Posidoniimonas corsicana: one gene and its partner. The main gene of each other region encodes a partner of the protein of the gene in region 2 in a complex. Links are inferred from orthologs where the notes say so. Each region holds a gene or a part of one and is shown on either strand. Other genes may lie near its edges.

The links.
Region 1: rpsT (region 2) and rpsO share a complex: the UniProt entries of both Bacillus subtilis proteins name them as parts of the 30S ribosomal subunit. The link is inferred for Posidoniimonas corsicana from one-to-one orthologs.

What each region holds. Positions count from the first base shown.
Region 1 is NZ_SIHJ01000002.1:310,419-317,699, forward strand. The notes cover bases 2,268-5,099. They hold rpsO (30S ribosomal protein S15), read right to left. Parts: upstream 3,903-5,099; coding sequence 3,633-3,902; downstream 2,268-3,632. Other genes in these bases: pnp (polyribonucleotide nucleotidyltransferase), read right to left, coding at 2,268-3,342; KOR34_RS17365 (acyl-CoA desaturase), read right to left, coding at 4,382-5,099. Outside these bases: KOR34_RS17345 (two-component system sensor histidine kinase NtrB), read right to left, coding at 2-805; KOR34_RS17350 (hypothetical protein), read right to left, coding at 899-1,114; more of pnp, read right to left, coding at 1,228-2,267; more of KOR34_RS17365, read right to left, coding at 5,100-5,365; KOR34_RS17370 (hypothetical protein), read right to left, coding at 5,686-6,324; KOR34_RS17375 (ComEC/Rec2 family competence protein), read right to left, coding at 6,494-7,281. UniProt on the Bacillus subtilis protein: One of the primary rRNA binding proteins, it binds directly to 16S rRNA where it helps nucleate assembly of the platform of the 30S subunit by binding and bridging several RNA helices of the 16S rRNA.
Region 2 is NZ_SIHJ01000001.1:960,319-967,606, reverse strand. The notes cover bases 1-2,839. They hold rpsT (30S ribosomal protein S20), read right to left. Parts: upstream 1,637-2,839; coding sequence 1,364-1,636; downstream 1-1,363. Other genes in these bases: KOR34_RS03595 (tetratricopeptide repeat protein), read right to left, coding at 1,695-2,839; KOR34_RS03605 (dihydroorotate dehydrogenase electron transfer subunit), read left to right, coding at 261-1,172; KOR34_RS03610 (pseudouridine synthase), read left to right, coding at 1-264. Outside these bases: more of KOR34_RS03595, read right to left, coding at 2,840-3,245; cobA (uroporphyrinogen-III C-methyltransferase), read left to right, coding at 3,396-4,907; KOR34_RS03585 (hypothetical protein), read right to left, coding at 4,967-5,311; KOR34_RS03580 (hypothetical protein), read left to right, coding at 5,694-6,209; KOR34_RS03575 (cytochrome P460 family protein), read right to left, coding at 6,240-7,288. UniProt on the Bacillus subtilis protein: Binds directly to 16S ribosomal RNA.

The sequences.
Region 1 (7,281 bases), on a different replicon or contig from region 2:
GTCAGGGGGCGTCGGGGGTGGGTTGTCCGCTCCCGGAGGGTCGCGGTTCAGCGGCCGGTTTGTTGGCGGCCCCCAGCCGCGCCACGGCCGGCAGGTCGATCGAGATCCGCGTGCCGCGGCCCAGCTCGCTCTCCACGCCGATCGTGCCGCCGTGGGCCTCGATGATCTTGGCGGTGGTGGGCAGGCCCAGGCCGCTGCCGCCCGGCTTGGTGCTGAAGAACGCCTCGAACATTTTGCTGATCGTGGCGTCGTCCATCCCCTCACCGGTGTCGGTCAGGTAGATCGAGGCGGTCGCCCCGTGGCCGCGGGTCTGGACCACCAGCTGCCCGCCGTCGGGCATCGCCTGCTTGGCGTTGAGCAGCAGGTTCATCAGCGCGCCGCGGAACGCCTCGCGGTCCAGCAGCACGCTGGGGAGCTCCGGGTCGAGGTACGGCACGATCTCCACGCCCGCGGCCGCGCACTCGGGCTCGAAGAAGTCCAGCGCGTCGGCCAGCTCCTTGTTCAGGTTCCGCGGCTCCAGCGCCACGCGGCGGACCTTGGCGTAGTTGAGGAAGTCGTCCAGCAGGTCCTGCAGCCGGTTGCACTCCCGCTGCACCGCGTCGATCCGCTTGGCGGCCCGCCGCTCGGCGGGCGACATCTGCTCCTCGGGACCCTCCAGCAGGTCCTCGGCCAGCAGCTGCATGTTCAGCCGGATGGTCGACAGCGGGTTCTTGATCTCGTGCGCCAGCCCGCCCGCCAGCCGCGCGATCTCGGCGTACTGCGCCATCAGCCGCTGGACGGTCTCTTCGCTGGTGGGCTGCTTCATAACGGTTGATTAAAACGCCAAGGAGCCGCGACGCCAAGCTGCGGGCCGCAACTACGCGAGGGATCCGCCAAGCACGCCAAAAGCGCCAAGCAGCTATCTCAGGCCAGCGAAGTAGGCGCCAAGGGACAGGGGGGCAATCAACGCCAAAGCCAGGTACATCGAGAACGGGTCGGCCGGGGTGACGAGCATCGCGACGACGAACGAGGCGATCAGGATCGCCGCAAGCGCCCCCATACTCGGCCGGCGCCCTGATCCCTCAGGACGGTTGGGCCCTGTCGATGGCGAGCGGTAGGGGTTGAGGCCACTCATTCTGTGCGTCCCTGCTTGCCGCCTAATTGGCGTTCTTGGCGGTTAGATAAAAAAAGCCGGGCCCTGCTTGCAGGGCCCGGCCGTGGGTTTCATCGTTCGAAGCGACAGGCGGCCTAGGCCTCGGCCGGCTCCTCGGCGGGGCCTTCGGCCTCAGCCATGGCGGCCTTGCGGCTCAGCTTGACGCGGTCCTGCTCGTCGACGGCGATCACCTTCACCTGCATGCGGTCGCCCACCTTGCAGATATCGGCCACGCTGCCGACGTACTCGTTGGACAGCTCGCTGATGTGGCACAGGCCGTCCTTGCCGGGCAGGATCTCGACGAACGCGCCGAAGTCCTTGATGCTGGTGACCTTGCCGTCGTAGATGCGGCCCACCTGCACGCTGGCGGTGGTCGCGTCGACGCGGTTGAGCGCGCCGCGGACCGACTCCTCATCGGGGCCGGCGATCGTGACGGTGCCGTCCTCCTCGACGTCGATCGTCACGCCGTGCTCCTCCTGGATGCCGCGGATGTTCTTGCCGCCCGGTCCGATCAGCAGGCCGATCTTCTCCGGGTTGATGCTGGTCCGCACCAGGCGCGGGGCGCTGGCCGCGGTGCCGGCCCGCGGCCGCGGGATGGCGGTCAGCATCGCCTTGAGGATCTCGATCCGGGCCTCCCGGCTCTGGGCCAGGGTGGCGCGGATGATCTCCTCGCTGATGCCCATGATCTTCAGGTCCAGCTGGATGCCGGTGATGCCGTTCTGGGTGCCGGCGATCTTGAAGTCCATGTCGCCGAAGTGGTCCTCGTCGCCGAGGATGTCGGTCAGCAGGGTGAACTGGTCGCCCTCCTTCACCAGGCCGACCGAGATGCCCGCCACCGGGTTGGTGATCGGCACGCCGGCAGCCATCAGGCCGAGCGTGGCGCCGCACACCGACGCCATCGAGCTGGAGCCGTTGGACTCCATGATGTCGCTGATCACCCGGATCGTGTACGGGAACTCGTCGTGGTCGGGGAGGACCGGGTTGACGCTCCGCTCGGCGAGCATGCCGTGGCCGATCTCACGCCGGCCGGGGCCGCGGATCGGACGGACCTCGCCGACCGAGAAGCTCGGGAAGTTGTAGTCCAGCATGAACCGCTTGCTGTACTCCTCGAACAGCCCGTCGACGCGCTGCTCGTCGCGGCCGGTGCCCAGCGTCACGGTGACGAAGGCCTGGGTCTCGCCGCGCTGGAACATGGCGGAGCCGTGCACGCGGGGCAGCAGGTCCACCTCGCAGTACAGGCCGCGGAGGTCGCCGCCGGCGCGGCCGTCCGGACGCTTGCCCTCGAGGATCGTCTCGCGGACGACCTTGCTCTCCAGCTCGTGGAACTCGTGGCCGAACGAGGCCAGCGAGAACGCGCCCTCGGCGTCCGGGTCCGGGATCAGCTCGGCGAGAGCCTCCTCCTTGACCGCCTTGACGGCGTCGGCGCGGTCCTGCTTGCCCTCGGTCTGCTTGGCGGCCTTGAGCTTGCCGTGCCAGGCGGCCAGCTTGTCGGCCAGCCCGTCCGGCTCAGGCGTCTGCCAGTCGATCTTCTGGGGCTGCACCTGGGCGACCAGCTCCTCCTGCAGGTCGCACAGCTCGCCCACGTACTTGTGGGCGGTCATGAGCGCCTCGATCATCTCGTCCTCGGGCATCTCGCGGGCGAAGCCCTCGATCATGAGGATGGCGTCCTTGGTGCCGCTGACGATCAGGTCGAGCGTGCTGAACTCCAGCTCCTCGGCGGTCGGGAACGCGACCAGCTCGCCGTTGACCTTGCCCAGACGCACCGAGCCGAGCGGGCCCATGAACGGCAGCGGGCTGATCGACAGCGCGGCCGACGCGCCGTTCATGCTGAGGATGTCGCCGTCCTGCTGGCGGTCGCTGGCCAGCACGAAGCTCTGGATCTGCACCTCTTCCTTGAAGCCCTCGGCGAACATCGGGCGGATGGGGCGGTCCATCAGCCGGGCGGTGAGGGTCTCTTTGGTCGTGGGGCGCCCCTCACGCTTGAGGAAGCCGCCGGGGAACTTGCCCGCCGCGGCGTGCCGCTCGCGGTAGTCGCAGGTGAGCGGGAAGAAGTCGATGCCGGGCCGGGCGGGGCCGGTGGCGCAGGCGGTAAAGGAGATGGTCTCGCCGTACTGGGTCAGCACGGCGCCGGCGGCCTGCTTGGCCAGGATGCCGGTCTCGATGCTGAAGTTGTGGCGACCGATCTGGCGTTCAACGCGGATTTTTTTCAAGGTTCTGCTTTCTGAATACTAACCGTCGAGCGGGCGCGGCACGGCCGCAGCAACCGGGTTCGCACACACGGGAGCCAGCCGGCGGACACGCCGGCTTAACGAGCCAAGAAGCCACGTGGGCCGTGCGGCCCAGCGGCATCGCCCCGGTTTGAGGGGCGGGCGGCAGAGAACGATCGAGGAACAAGCCTGAAAGAAGACTCAGCGGGGCCCGCCGACCACAGCCGGCCGCACCCCGAGTCGGTCGACCAGGATCGGCCGACCGGCGAACGCGTTTTTCTTTCCTTGACTGCCTACTTGCGGATGTCCAGGCGTGCGAGCAGGTCGAGGTACAGCTGCGGGTTGTGCCGCTTCACGTAATCCAGGTGCCGACGACGGCGACTGACCATCCGCAGCAGGCCGCGCCGGCTGGAATAGTCCTTCGGGTGCACCTTCATGTGCTCCGTCATCTGGCGGATCTGGTTCGTGAGAACCGCGATCTGGACCTCGGGCGAACCGGTGTCGCCCTCGGTGCGTCCGAATTCCTTGGCCAGATCGTGCTTCTGCTCAGTCGTCAACGGCATACGAGTAAACCTGCTAGACCTCTAAAAAACTGCTGAATCGCCCGGCGCCCTCCGTGCTCCCCAGGTGCTCCACTCGCCGCCGCCGTCCCGGGTGGGCCAACCGCCGAGCCCGTCCGACTCGGCCGCCCGGCCCTTGCCGGGGCAAGCCCGGCGAGACGCGATCTTGGCGTGGTGCTGGTTGCTGTGGGGTTTAGCGCCAACTCCTTCCGGCGGGGGCCCAACGCCCCCGCTCCAACAAATGACTTTCACACTGGTAACTGCGTACAGACGCTACAAGCTCAGCAGTATAGCGGACTTCCGGAACGCTGCAAGCGGGTCTGCGACGTGAAAAACGCCGGATGCTGAGCGGGCCGAGGCCGGCTAACGGCGGCGACGCGGACCCCCGACCGCCCACCCCGCCAGGAGATAGGATTGCCATCAGGGTAGGCCCCCCCTGGCGGGGCGGGCCGAACCGCTATCGAACCTGCGAATCCGCGACGCTAGGCCGTCTTGGTGGTCCGCAGCACGTCCTTCAGGCGGACGACGTCCCACGCCAGGCCGGTCTTCTCCATGAGCAGGATCATCCAGTAGGTGGGGTCGATCTCCCACCACTTGTGGCCCTGCGAGGCGACCCGCTGGTAGGCGTGGTGGTTGTTGTGCCAGCCCTCGCCGAAGGCCAGCAGTCCGACCAGCCAGTTGTTGCGGCTGTCGTCGGTGGTCTCGTAGTTGCGGTAGCCCCACATGTGCGAGATCGAGTTCACAAACCACGTGACGTGGAACACGTACAGCATCCGCATCCCGGTGCCCCAGGCCAGCATCGACAGGCCGTACTTCCAGCCGCCCATGCCGAGGGCCGTGCCGAAGTAGCCCACCAGGAACAGCCCCAGGCCGACCGCCAGGTGGCTGGGCAGGAACAGCTTGTGCAGAACGATCATCACCCGGTCCTTCATCATGTCCGGCGCGTACCGCTGCAGCAGCTCCTTGTGCCACTTCATGCCGCGGTTGGGCATGAACCACGTGATGTGGCTCCACCACTTGCCGTGGCGGGGCGAGTGGGGGTCGCCGTCGTGGTCGCTGAAGGCGTGGTGCTTGCGGTGGTTGGCCACCCAGGTCAGCGCCGAGCCCTCGCCCGACAGCCCTCCCAGGAACGCCAGCAGCCAGCGCACCGGCCGGTAGGTCTTGAAGCTGCCGTGGGTCAGCAGCCGGTGGTAGCCCATGCAGACGCCCAGCGATCCGGTCATGCCGATCAGCACCAGGCAGGTCACCAGCGCCTGCCAGCTGAAGTAGAACGGCGCCGCCACGGCCAGCGCGTGCACCGCGACGATCCAGATCACCACCGGCCAGTCCAGGCCCTTCCGCCACAGCGCCCAGGAGTTGGCCTTCTGGGTCGGGTCGGCCATCGGGTCGACCTTCGCCTTGGGGACCGGCTTGGTTCGCTTCGTTTTGGCGGGCGTCGACACAGGATCGGTAGGGATAACGCTCATGACGGGGGGTCTCTCGTGCCAGCAGGCAGTATGGGGAGGTCCGGCTTCAGACGGTGCCGGGGGAGATCGAGCAGAGTGACCGCCGAAGCGGCCGAGCAGAAGGTTCCTTGCTTGGGGCGGGTTTTCCCGTTTCGCTTCCTACGGCAACGGGTCCTCGTTGGCCGAATAAAACCGCGAAATAGCCCCAACTCTTGAGAAGAATTCTCAACATCCCAATCGAGGGCCACGCCCAAGCTTAAAGCGATTTGCCCGGGGCCGATACCCCAAGACCCCCTCTGCTGCCGACGGATTCCCGGGGCCCGCCGCAAAAACCTGGAGTTCTAGGCAATCTGAGGCGACCCACCGGGCGCACCCGATTTCGGACCCGCGGAGGCAGTTTCGCGCCGGTCGAAGGCCCGGGCCGCCAGCAGCCCGCCGACCAGCGAGGCAAGCATTGCAAAGCACGCGTGGCCCACCGTCAGGAAACTCTCGCGGGCAAGCGGGGCGTACAGCACGGGCGGGGTGGCAACGGGGGTCGCCACCACGGTGATGTTCTGATTCGACGGGTAGGCCTGGGCCGGCTGGTAGTAGGCGGCCGTCTGCGGGATGGTCGGCGTCCCCACAGGAGTTGGGATCGGCGTGTTGTTGTTGACCGGGTGCAGCGAGGCGAACGCGACCCCCAACAGCTTGCTGGTGATCAGCCCGTTCCGCTCGGCGGAGTACCCCACGGTCGAATTCAGCGCGGTCCCCCAGCCGGTCGGCAGGAACAGACAGTAGCCGACGCCCCCGATCAGCACGCCGGCCCACCAAGCGCGGGCCCTCCGGTCGCTGCCCACCGCCAACGCTACCGCCGCGATCAGCCAGAACAACACGGCCGTGGAAAACAGGGCCGCCCACCACACGCCGGGAGTCGCCAGGGCCGCGCAGGCGACCGCCACCAGTGTCACCGCCGTCAGCAGCAGACGCAGGTTGAATTGCATGTCTTGGGGCTCCGGTAAGTAGAGGTGGGGATCGCAGCGGCCGCGTGTCGTGCAAACGCGTCGACGCGGTTTGGCCAGCCGCCCCGATTAGACGGCGCCGGATGGGCTGATATCTACTGCAATCTGCGCGCGGCAGCGGAGATTCGCCTGCCAATGGTGAGCCGTGCCACTACGGATCGCGGTAGCGGGTCACCTGCACGCCGCTGGCATCGATGACCACCGTCACCGCGCCGTCGGCGGACGTCGACAGCACCGTCGCCCCCTGCTCCTGGTAGCTCTCGCTCGCCAGATCGGGGTACACGCCGGCGGCGCTGCTGATCACCACGTGCTCCGGCCGGCACCACGCGGCCAAGCCGGGCGGGTCGCTGCGGGGGCTGCCGTGGTGGGGCGCGAGCAGCACGTCGCAGTCGTACGGTTCCTGGGCTAGCAGCGCCTCCATGCCGCGGCCTTCCAGGTCGCCCGGCAGCAGCAGGCGGCGGCCGGCGTGCGTCATGCCTATCACCAGGCTGTTGGCGTTGTCGGTGTCGACCACGCCGAGGGCCGTCGGGTGCAGCACCTCGACCCGCGCGCCGCCCAGCTGGAGCTGGTCCCCCAACGCCAGCTTCTCGACAGGTACGCCATGCCGCGATAACAGACGTGACAGCTCGGCCGGCGCGGTGGCCTCGCCCGGCAGCAGTCTGCGGGGGAGCAGCTGGTTGGTGGTGTAGACGCCGCCCACCGTGAAGCGCTCCAGCAGCCCCGGTAACGCGTTGAAGTGGTCGACGTCGGCGTGCGAGAGCAGCACGCCGTCGATCCGGCTGATCCCCTTCGACCACAGCACCGACGAGACCTTCTCGGTCGCCAGCCAGGGCGAGCCGAGCGAGCCCGCGTCGTACAGGAAGACGCCCCCCTCCGGCGGCTCGATCAGCACGCTCACGCCGTGCCCCACCGCGATGAACGTGCACCGCAGGTCGCCGT
Region 2 (7,288 bases):
ATCCGCCGCGTTCTCGCCGCCATGGGGCACAAGGTGCAGAAGCTGACCCGAGTGGCGCACGGCCCAGTCAAGCTGGGTGAGATGCCCGCCGGCGCCTACCGCCCGCTCACCCGCGACGAGGTCAAGGCGCTGCGGCAGTGCGTCGAAGACGCGGGGGCCGCCCAGGAGGGCCGACCCGTCAAGAAAAAGAAGCGCAAGCCGGCCAAGCCCAAGAACTCCAAGCCGGCCGCTACCAACAAGCCCCAGCGGAGAGTGATCAAGTGAGCGGCACGACGGAGCCGAGCGGTTGTGACGGAGGACACGCGACGCTGCACGCCGCCTACTACGCGGATCAGGCCTGCTTTGCGCCGGCGACCGTGCTGGAGAACGAGCAGCTCGCCCGCGGCACGTACCGCATGCGGGTCAACGCGGCCGCGATCGCCGAGCGGATCGTGCCGGGCCAGTTCGTCATGGTCCGCGTGGCCGGCCAGGCGGACCCGATGCTTGGCCGGGCGTTCGCCCTGTACGACGTCGTCCGCGATGATGCGGGCCAGGCCGTTGCACTCGACTTTGTGTACGTCGTGCACGGCAAGCTGACCACTGCGCTGGCCGCCTGTGCAGCGGGACGGACGGTCGAGCTGTGGGGCCCGCTCGGCAACGGGTTCGACCCGATCCAGTGCGACCGCCGCATCCTGGTGGCCGGCGGCATCGGCTACACGCCGTTCCTGGCCGCCGGCAAGGAGTCGCTCGGCGCCGCCCGCTACGGTGCGCCGTTGCGGGATGGCGGCCAGGCGGCAGAGGTGGTCATGTGCTACGGCGTCCGGACCGCCGACCTGCTGGCCGGCGAGCCGGCCTTTCGCGGCGCTGGGTTCGACCTGCGGGTCGCCAGCGACGACGGGTCGGTCGGCCACCACGGCCTAGTGACCGATCTCCTAGAGGCGGCCCTCGACGAGTCCGCCGACCGCCGCGTGCAGGTGGACTGCTGCGGCCCCGAGCCGATGATGGAGGCGGTCGCCAAGCTCTGCCTGCAGCGGGGCACGCCCTGCCGAGTGTCGCTCGAGACGCCCATGGCCTGCGGTATCGGCATCTGCTTCAGCTGCGTGGCCAAGGTCCGCCAGCCCGAGGGGGACTGGGACTACAAACGCACCTGCGTCGAGGGCCCCGTGTTCGACGCCGCGAAGATCGAGTGGTAGCAGGTTGTAGCGCCGGCAGCTACAAGAAAAAGCAGCCTGGCTACAGCCACAAAAAAAAAAAAGAGCCGCGCCCGTCAGGAAGCGATCGACCCCAGCGGGATCGCTTCAAGACGGGCGCGGCTCTGAGTGGATACGTTCTGAGTCGCGTGCTCGACGCCAGACCGCAGCTCCGCCGCGGTCGTCCACCGGCTCTAGCCGGCGTTCTTCAGGTCCTTGATCGCTTTGGACAAGCGGCTCTTGGTGCGGGCCGCGGCATTGGCGTGGATCAGGTTCTTAGCGGCGGCCTGGTCCAGCTTCTTGGCGGCTACCTGGAACTCCTTCTCGCTGTTCTCGACCTCGCCGGCGTCGATCGCCTTGCGGACCTTCTTCAGCTGCGTGCGAACCGACGCCTTGGCCGAACGGTTGTGGAGACGACGGGCTTGGTCCTGGCGGAGACGCTTACGGGCACTGGCGGAATTTGGCATGGCCGACGGAAAACTCGGGGGTGAATGGCGTTACGCGATCACAGCCTCCAGCTGCGAGTCACGCATTTTTACGCAATTCGGTGATCTTGTCTAGGCGGTCGCCGACGTCCCGGTAGCCAAAATCCAGCCCCGCGAGCTCCGTGAGGCGATTCTCGGCCCGGTCCAGGTCCCCCAGCCCCAGGGCCAGCACCCCCGCCCGGTAGAGAGCCAGCTTGTGGGTTTCCTCCGAGGCGTGCTGCTGGTCGGGCCGGGAAGCCTTGACCGCGGCTTCGTAGCTGCTGGCGGCCAGCTTGAACTGCTCGATGAACTGGAAGCACTCGCCCAGCTGCAGCTGCACGTCCGCGTCGCGGCGGGCGTCGCCCCGGGCGGCCTGGAATGCCTTGATCGCCTCGCGGTGATCGCCGGATCGCTTCAGCCGCAGCCCCAGCTCGTACTGGGCCCGCGTGTTGGCGGGGTTCCGCTTCGCCCGGGCGGAGTATACCTCCAGCTCGGCAAGGTTGCTCTCCGCCACGACCTGGCGGGCCGCCTTGATGAGCTCTGGGGTGCGTTTCGCCTTGGCCGCCTCCTGGGCCTGCTTAGTCTGCTCGCGGGCGACCCGGAGCTGGAGGTCTTCCAGCCGGCTGTGCTCGGGCGCCTCGGCGTCCGGCGAGTGCTTTGCAGCCCGCCGCAGAACGCTGAGCGCTTGCCGGCTTTCCCCCGCCACGTGCAGGATCTGGGCGAGATCGAACGCGGCCACGATGTTGTCCGGTTCCTCCTCCACCAGTTCGAGCAGCTCCTCCTTCGACTGTGGAACCGCCGCGGGGGAGGCTTTGTCAGGGTCCGCTGCAGCATCGGCGGGCTGGCGGTCCTTGGCGGCGAGGTCCGATACCCGCACGGCCGGCAGGTCCGGCGCGGCGCCCTCGCCCTTAAGCATCTCGTGGTTGTAGCCCCCTTCGTGCAGGGTCTGCTCGACGCTGAGTCGCGAGATTGCGCGGCGGGCCTCTTCGTCCTCGGGCTTCTGCTTCAGCACCCGTTGCCAGCAGGCGATGGCCTGATCGAACTGGCGGGTCCCGGCCAGGGCGGCGCCCGCCAGGCGGTTGGTCTCGTCGTCGTGCAGGTCGAGGTCCAGCGCCCAGCGGAGGTAGAACAGTTGGGTCTCAACGTGGCCCAGCTCGCCGCACCCGCGGGCCAGCTCGCGGAGCACCGGCAGGTCGACCGGGTTCTTCTTCAGGGCCTGGCAGCCGGCCGTGAAGGCCTCGGTCCACGCGCCCTTGCCGGCCGCCTTGGCGACCGCCGCCTTGCCGGAGCTGCCGCCCATGAGGGCCGAAAATCGTGAGCTTTTCTTCGTGCTGCCCGCGTACTTCTTGGTGATGTTGGCCCGGAAGGTCTGCGCGTAGATCAGCGAGCCGGGGTCCTCGGCGATGCACTGAGTGAGCAGGTCGTGGGCGTAGTCGTGGTCGCCGCGCTCCAGGCACGCCTTGGCGCGGGTGTGCACCGCCTCGAGCCGCTGCCGGGTGGCGGGCGAAATGCCACGGCCAGCGCGGGGGGCGAAGTCGCTGCTGGCTTCGGACGGGTCGGGCATGGGCCAATCGGGCGCCGGGCGGAGGGACAAGGGGACCGTACTCTTCATCGTATCACCGCGGGTTCGGTGGGGCAGCGCCTGGGCGCCTCGTTCGGCGCCGGGCGAAGGGGCATAATGGCGGTAACGATGCTCGTATCGAATAACGCGGCCGCAGGCCCGTTTTCCACACCCCGCCCACTGTGAGTCCACCGCCGCCGCATGAATCCGCAACCGGGCAAGGTTTATCTGATTGGGGCCGGGCCGGGCGATCCGGACCTGCTGACCGTCCGCGGACGCGACCGGCTAGCCCGGGCGGACGTGGTGCTGTACGACTACCTGGCTGGGCCGCGGGTCCTGGAGTGGACTCGCCCGGGGGCCGAACTTTATTGCCTGGGCCGCCACGGGCAGGGGAAGCTGTGGAAGCAGCCGGATATCAACGCCAAGATGGTTGAAGCGGCGCTGGCGGGCAGAACCGTGGCCCGCCTCAAGGGGGGCGACCCCAGCGTGTTTGGGCGGATGGCCGAGGAACTGGACGCGCTGACCGCCGCCGGCCTGGAGTTCGAGATCGTGCCGGGCATCACCGCGGCGGCCGCTAGCGGCGCCTACGCCGGCGTGACCATCACCGACCGCGACCAGGCGAGCTGCGTCACCTTTATGACCGGGCACGAACAGCCCGAGAAGCAGGAGGAGACGCTCGATTACGCCGCACTCGCCAGGCTGCCGGGGACGCTAGTGGTCTACATGGGGGTCACCACCGCCCAGCAGTGGAGCAGCCGCCTGCTGGAGCACGGCAAGCCCGCCGACACGCCGGTGCTGCTGGTGCGGCGGTGCTCGCTGCCGGATCAGCAGGCATTCGAGTGCCGGCTGGACGAGGTCGCGACCGTCCTGGCGCCCGGCAAGGTCCGCCCGCCCGTGGTGGCGATCGTCGGCCCGGTCGCCCGCCGGGGCGAGGCGATGGAGTGGTTCAGCGGCCGGCCGCTGTTCGGCCAGACAGTGCTGGTGACCCGCCCCCGCCACCAGGCGGGCGAGATGGTCGACCGCCTGCGCGAGCTGGGCGCCGAGGTGCTGCAGCAGCCAGCGATCAAGATCGGGCCGGCGCCGGACCCGGCGGCGCTCGAGGACGCGGCGGCGCGGTGCGGCGAGTTCGACTGGATCGCGTTCTCCAGCAGCAACGGCGTGAACAACTTCCTCGAAGCGGTCTACGCCACCGGCGCCGACGCACGCCGACTGGGCGGCGTGCGGCTGGCGGCCATCGGCCCCGCCACGGCCATGGCGTTGGCCGACCACCGCCTGCGGGCCGACCTCTGCCCCGAAGAGTACCGCGCCGAGGCGCTCGCCGACGCCATGGCGCCGCAATGCCAGGGCAAGCGGGTGCTGCTGGTGCGGGCGAGTCGCGGGCGTGAAGTCCTGGCGGAACAACTCAGCGCGGCCGGCGCCGAGGTGCAGCAGGTGGTGGCGTACGAGAGCTCCGACGTCACCACGCCTGACGCCGACATCGCCGAGGCCCTGGCGGCAGGACGCGTGCAGTGGACCACGGTGACCAGTTCGGCCATCGCCCGTTCGCTGGTGGGTCTCTACGGCGATCAGCTTAGCGGCACGAGCCTGGTCGCCATCAGCCCGCTAACCGCTGGCGTGCTGGAGGAACTCGGCCGTCCCGCCGACGTGGTCGCCAGAGAGTACACGGCCGAAGGCGTGATTGCCGCTATCCTGCAAGCGGCGGGCGGCGCATGAAAAAGCCGCCCCGCAGCAGCGCTGCGGGGCGGCGATCGCGTCAGATTGGGGCACCCAGATTATTCTTCGTCGGCATCGGGACCGGCGTCGACTTCGACGTTCTTATCGCCGGTCACGGGGTCCTCGCCGACCTTGACGTCACCGAGCGGGCTTTCAACGTCGACAATCGGTTCGTCAGGAACGACCGCGTCGACGGCGTCGCGGGCACCCTCCTTGGTGTCTTCCCAGGCCTCCTTGGCCGAGGCTTCAATTTCGTCGCCGGTCCTCTCAAGGTCGTTGTCTTCCGCCTCGATAACCGGCTTGTTGGTCTCGTAGCGGTCGGTTTCGGCGCAACCTGTAGCCAAGGTAAGGCCGCCGCCGACGAGGGTCGCGAGAGTAAGAGTTAATAGGTTAGTACTACGCATGGTTTCCGTCCTTTCAGGGGTGGGATTCGCTTTGGAGCCCGGCGTCGGCAGACGCCGGCGGTCTCGGCTCCAAGCGATGGTTACCGATCGCTCGATTACTTCTGAGCGAAGGGAAGCAACCGCCGTGCCAACGCCAATCCGGCCGTTTCTTCGCAGCCGGGTGGTCTTTGCGACGCCACCCTGGTTTGCGATAGCGCACCGGGCGCCCTCTGGGTGACACCCGGCACCAGGCGATGATCCCGTGCGACCCACCCTGCCGATTGGGGGGATCCGGGGGAATAGCTGATTTGGGCTTGCCGGGGCATAATGCCGGACCCAAATTGGTGCAGAACCTGCATCGCCCTCTGCCCGTCGACCCGCTTCCCCCGCCGGAGCTCCCCCCGTGTTTCTAGACGAGTGGTGTATCCACGTAGCCAACCTGTTCTACCTGGCGTCGTTCCTGGGCAGGGACATGCTCTGGCTCCGCGTGCTGACCTGCTTCGGGCTGGCGTTCGGGGTGATCTTCTTCACCACCTGCACGCCGACTCCGCTGTACGGACCCACGTTTTGGCACGTGACCTTCCTGGTCATCAACATCGTGCAGATCCACCTGCTGCTGGTTGAACGCCGGCGGCTCCGCCTGTCCCGCGAGCAGGAAGTCGTCCGCCGGGCGATGCTCGAGGGCCTAACCGATCAGGAACTGGTCGACACGCTGGCCCACGCGGTGATGACCGACAACCCTGACTTCCCGATACTGACCGCCACCAGCAGCCAGGAGCTAACGGCCGATGAACTGGCGATCCGCGACATCGCCTTCAGCCGTCTCAGCCGCGCCGAGATCATCAATCTGTTGTCACGCCGCGTGTGGAACTCACTCGAAGGCCTGCGTGGCCGGCATGGCGTGGGTTCGGTCTGCTAGGGGTTCGGTCTGCTAGGGGGACGGCGTCCGCTACTCCTCTGGTTGATCGGGCGCGCTGGTCGCGCTCGCGATCGGAAGTTTCCAGTCTTCGATCGGCGTTCCGCTGAAGTCGGCGTGGCTCAGCAGGAAGTACAGCCGCTGGGTTGCGGGGCCATCTGGCGCGCGGTCGAACAGGTTCTTCAGGAAGTAGGGCGGCAACGCCTGGTAGTGCAGCGTTGCCCGCACCTCGAGCCGCGTCCGGTCGACTCCCGCCGGCAGCGCGACCCGGTAAGCGACCTCGTCCGTTCCGCTGCCGTCTTGGTAGCGCGGGTCGTCAGCCGCGCCGCCGGTGGGGTGCGTGGCCTGCAGGTACCGGCCCGTCAACGCGGACGAGGGGCCCATCGGCGTCCACCCACGTGGCAGCAGCCGGTTGTCCTTGATCGTGTTGCAGCCCCGCAAGAAACTAGTGGTGAACCGGCCCTCGGCGTTGTGAAGCAGAGACTCGTACACCTGCACATGATCCTCGCGGGTGATCTCCTCGTGGTGGGGCTGGCTGAGCTGACCGCCGGCGGCGTGGTCGTCAAAGAACTCGGTCTCAAGCGGCTCGCCCGCCGCGTCGACGATCACGCCGACCGAATTGGTCCGGCCCGAACCCCATACCACCCGCTCCTCCCCACCCTGCTCCGCAGGCCGCTCGATCACCAGCAACTCCAGGAACGCACGGCGGAACCCAACCCCGGTCGGGAATCGGTGCCCGGCCTTGTTCCGGACCGTGACGTTGGCCAGCAGGTCCTCGTCATCCAGCCGGCTGCTGAGCGAGAGTTCGGCCGTCTCGTTGCGGGCGGTGTTGAGGAAGTTGCGGCGGGCGTTGTCGATCTCCAGCTTTGAACCGGTCATGTAGTCCTGCGTCCGCACGCCCAGCACGTCGTCGAACTGCTCGAACAGCTCGATTAGGAACAGGTTGAGCCCCGAGAAGTTGTGCCGCGCGTAGCCCTCCTCACGGACCTTGACCTCAATGTCCTTGTGCGCGGCCAGGTTCTCGGCGTCCGGGTAGGTGGTGTCCTGGATCACGGCCATGCGGGTTGGCAGGCCGTCGAGCG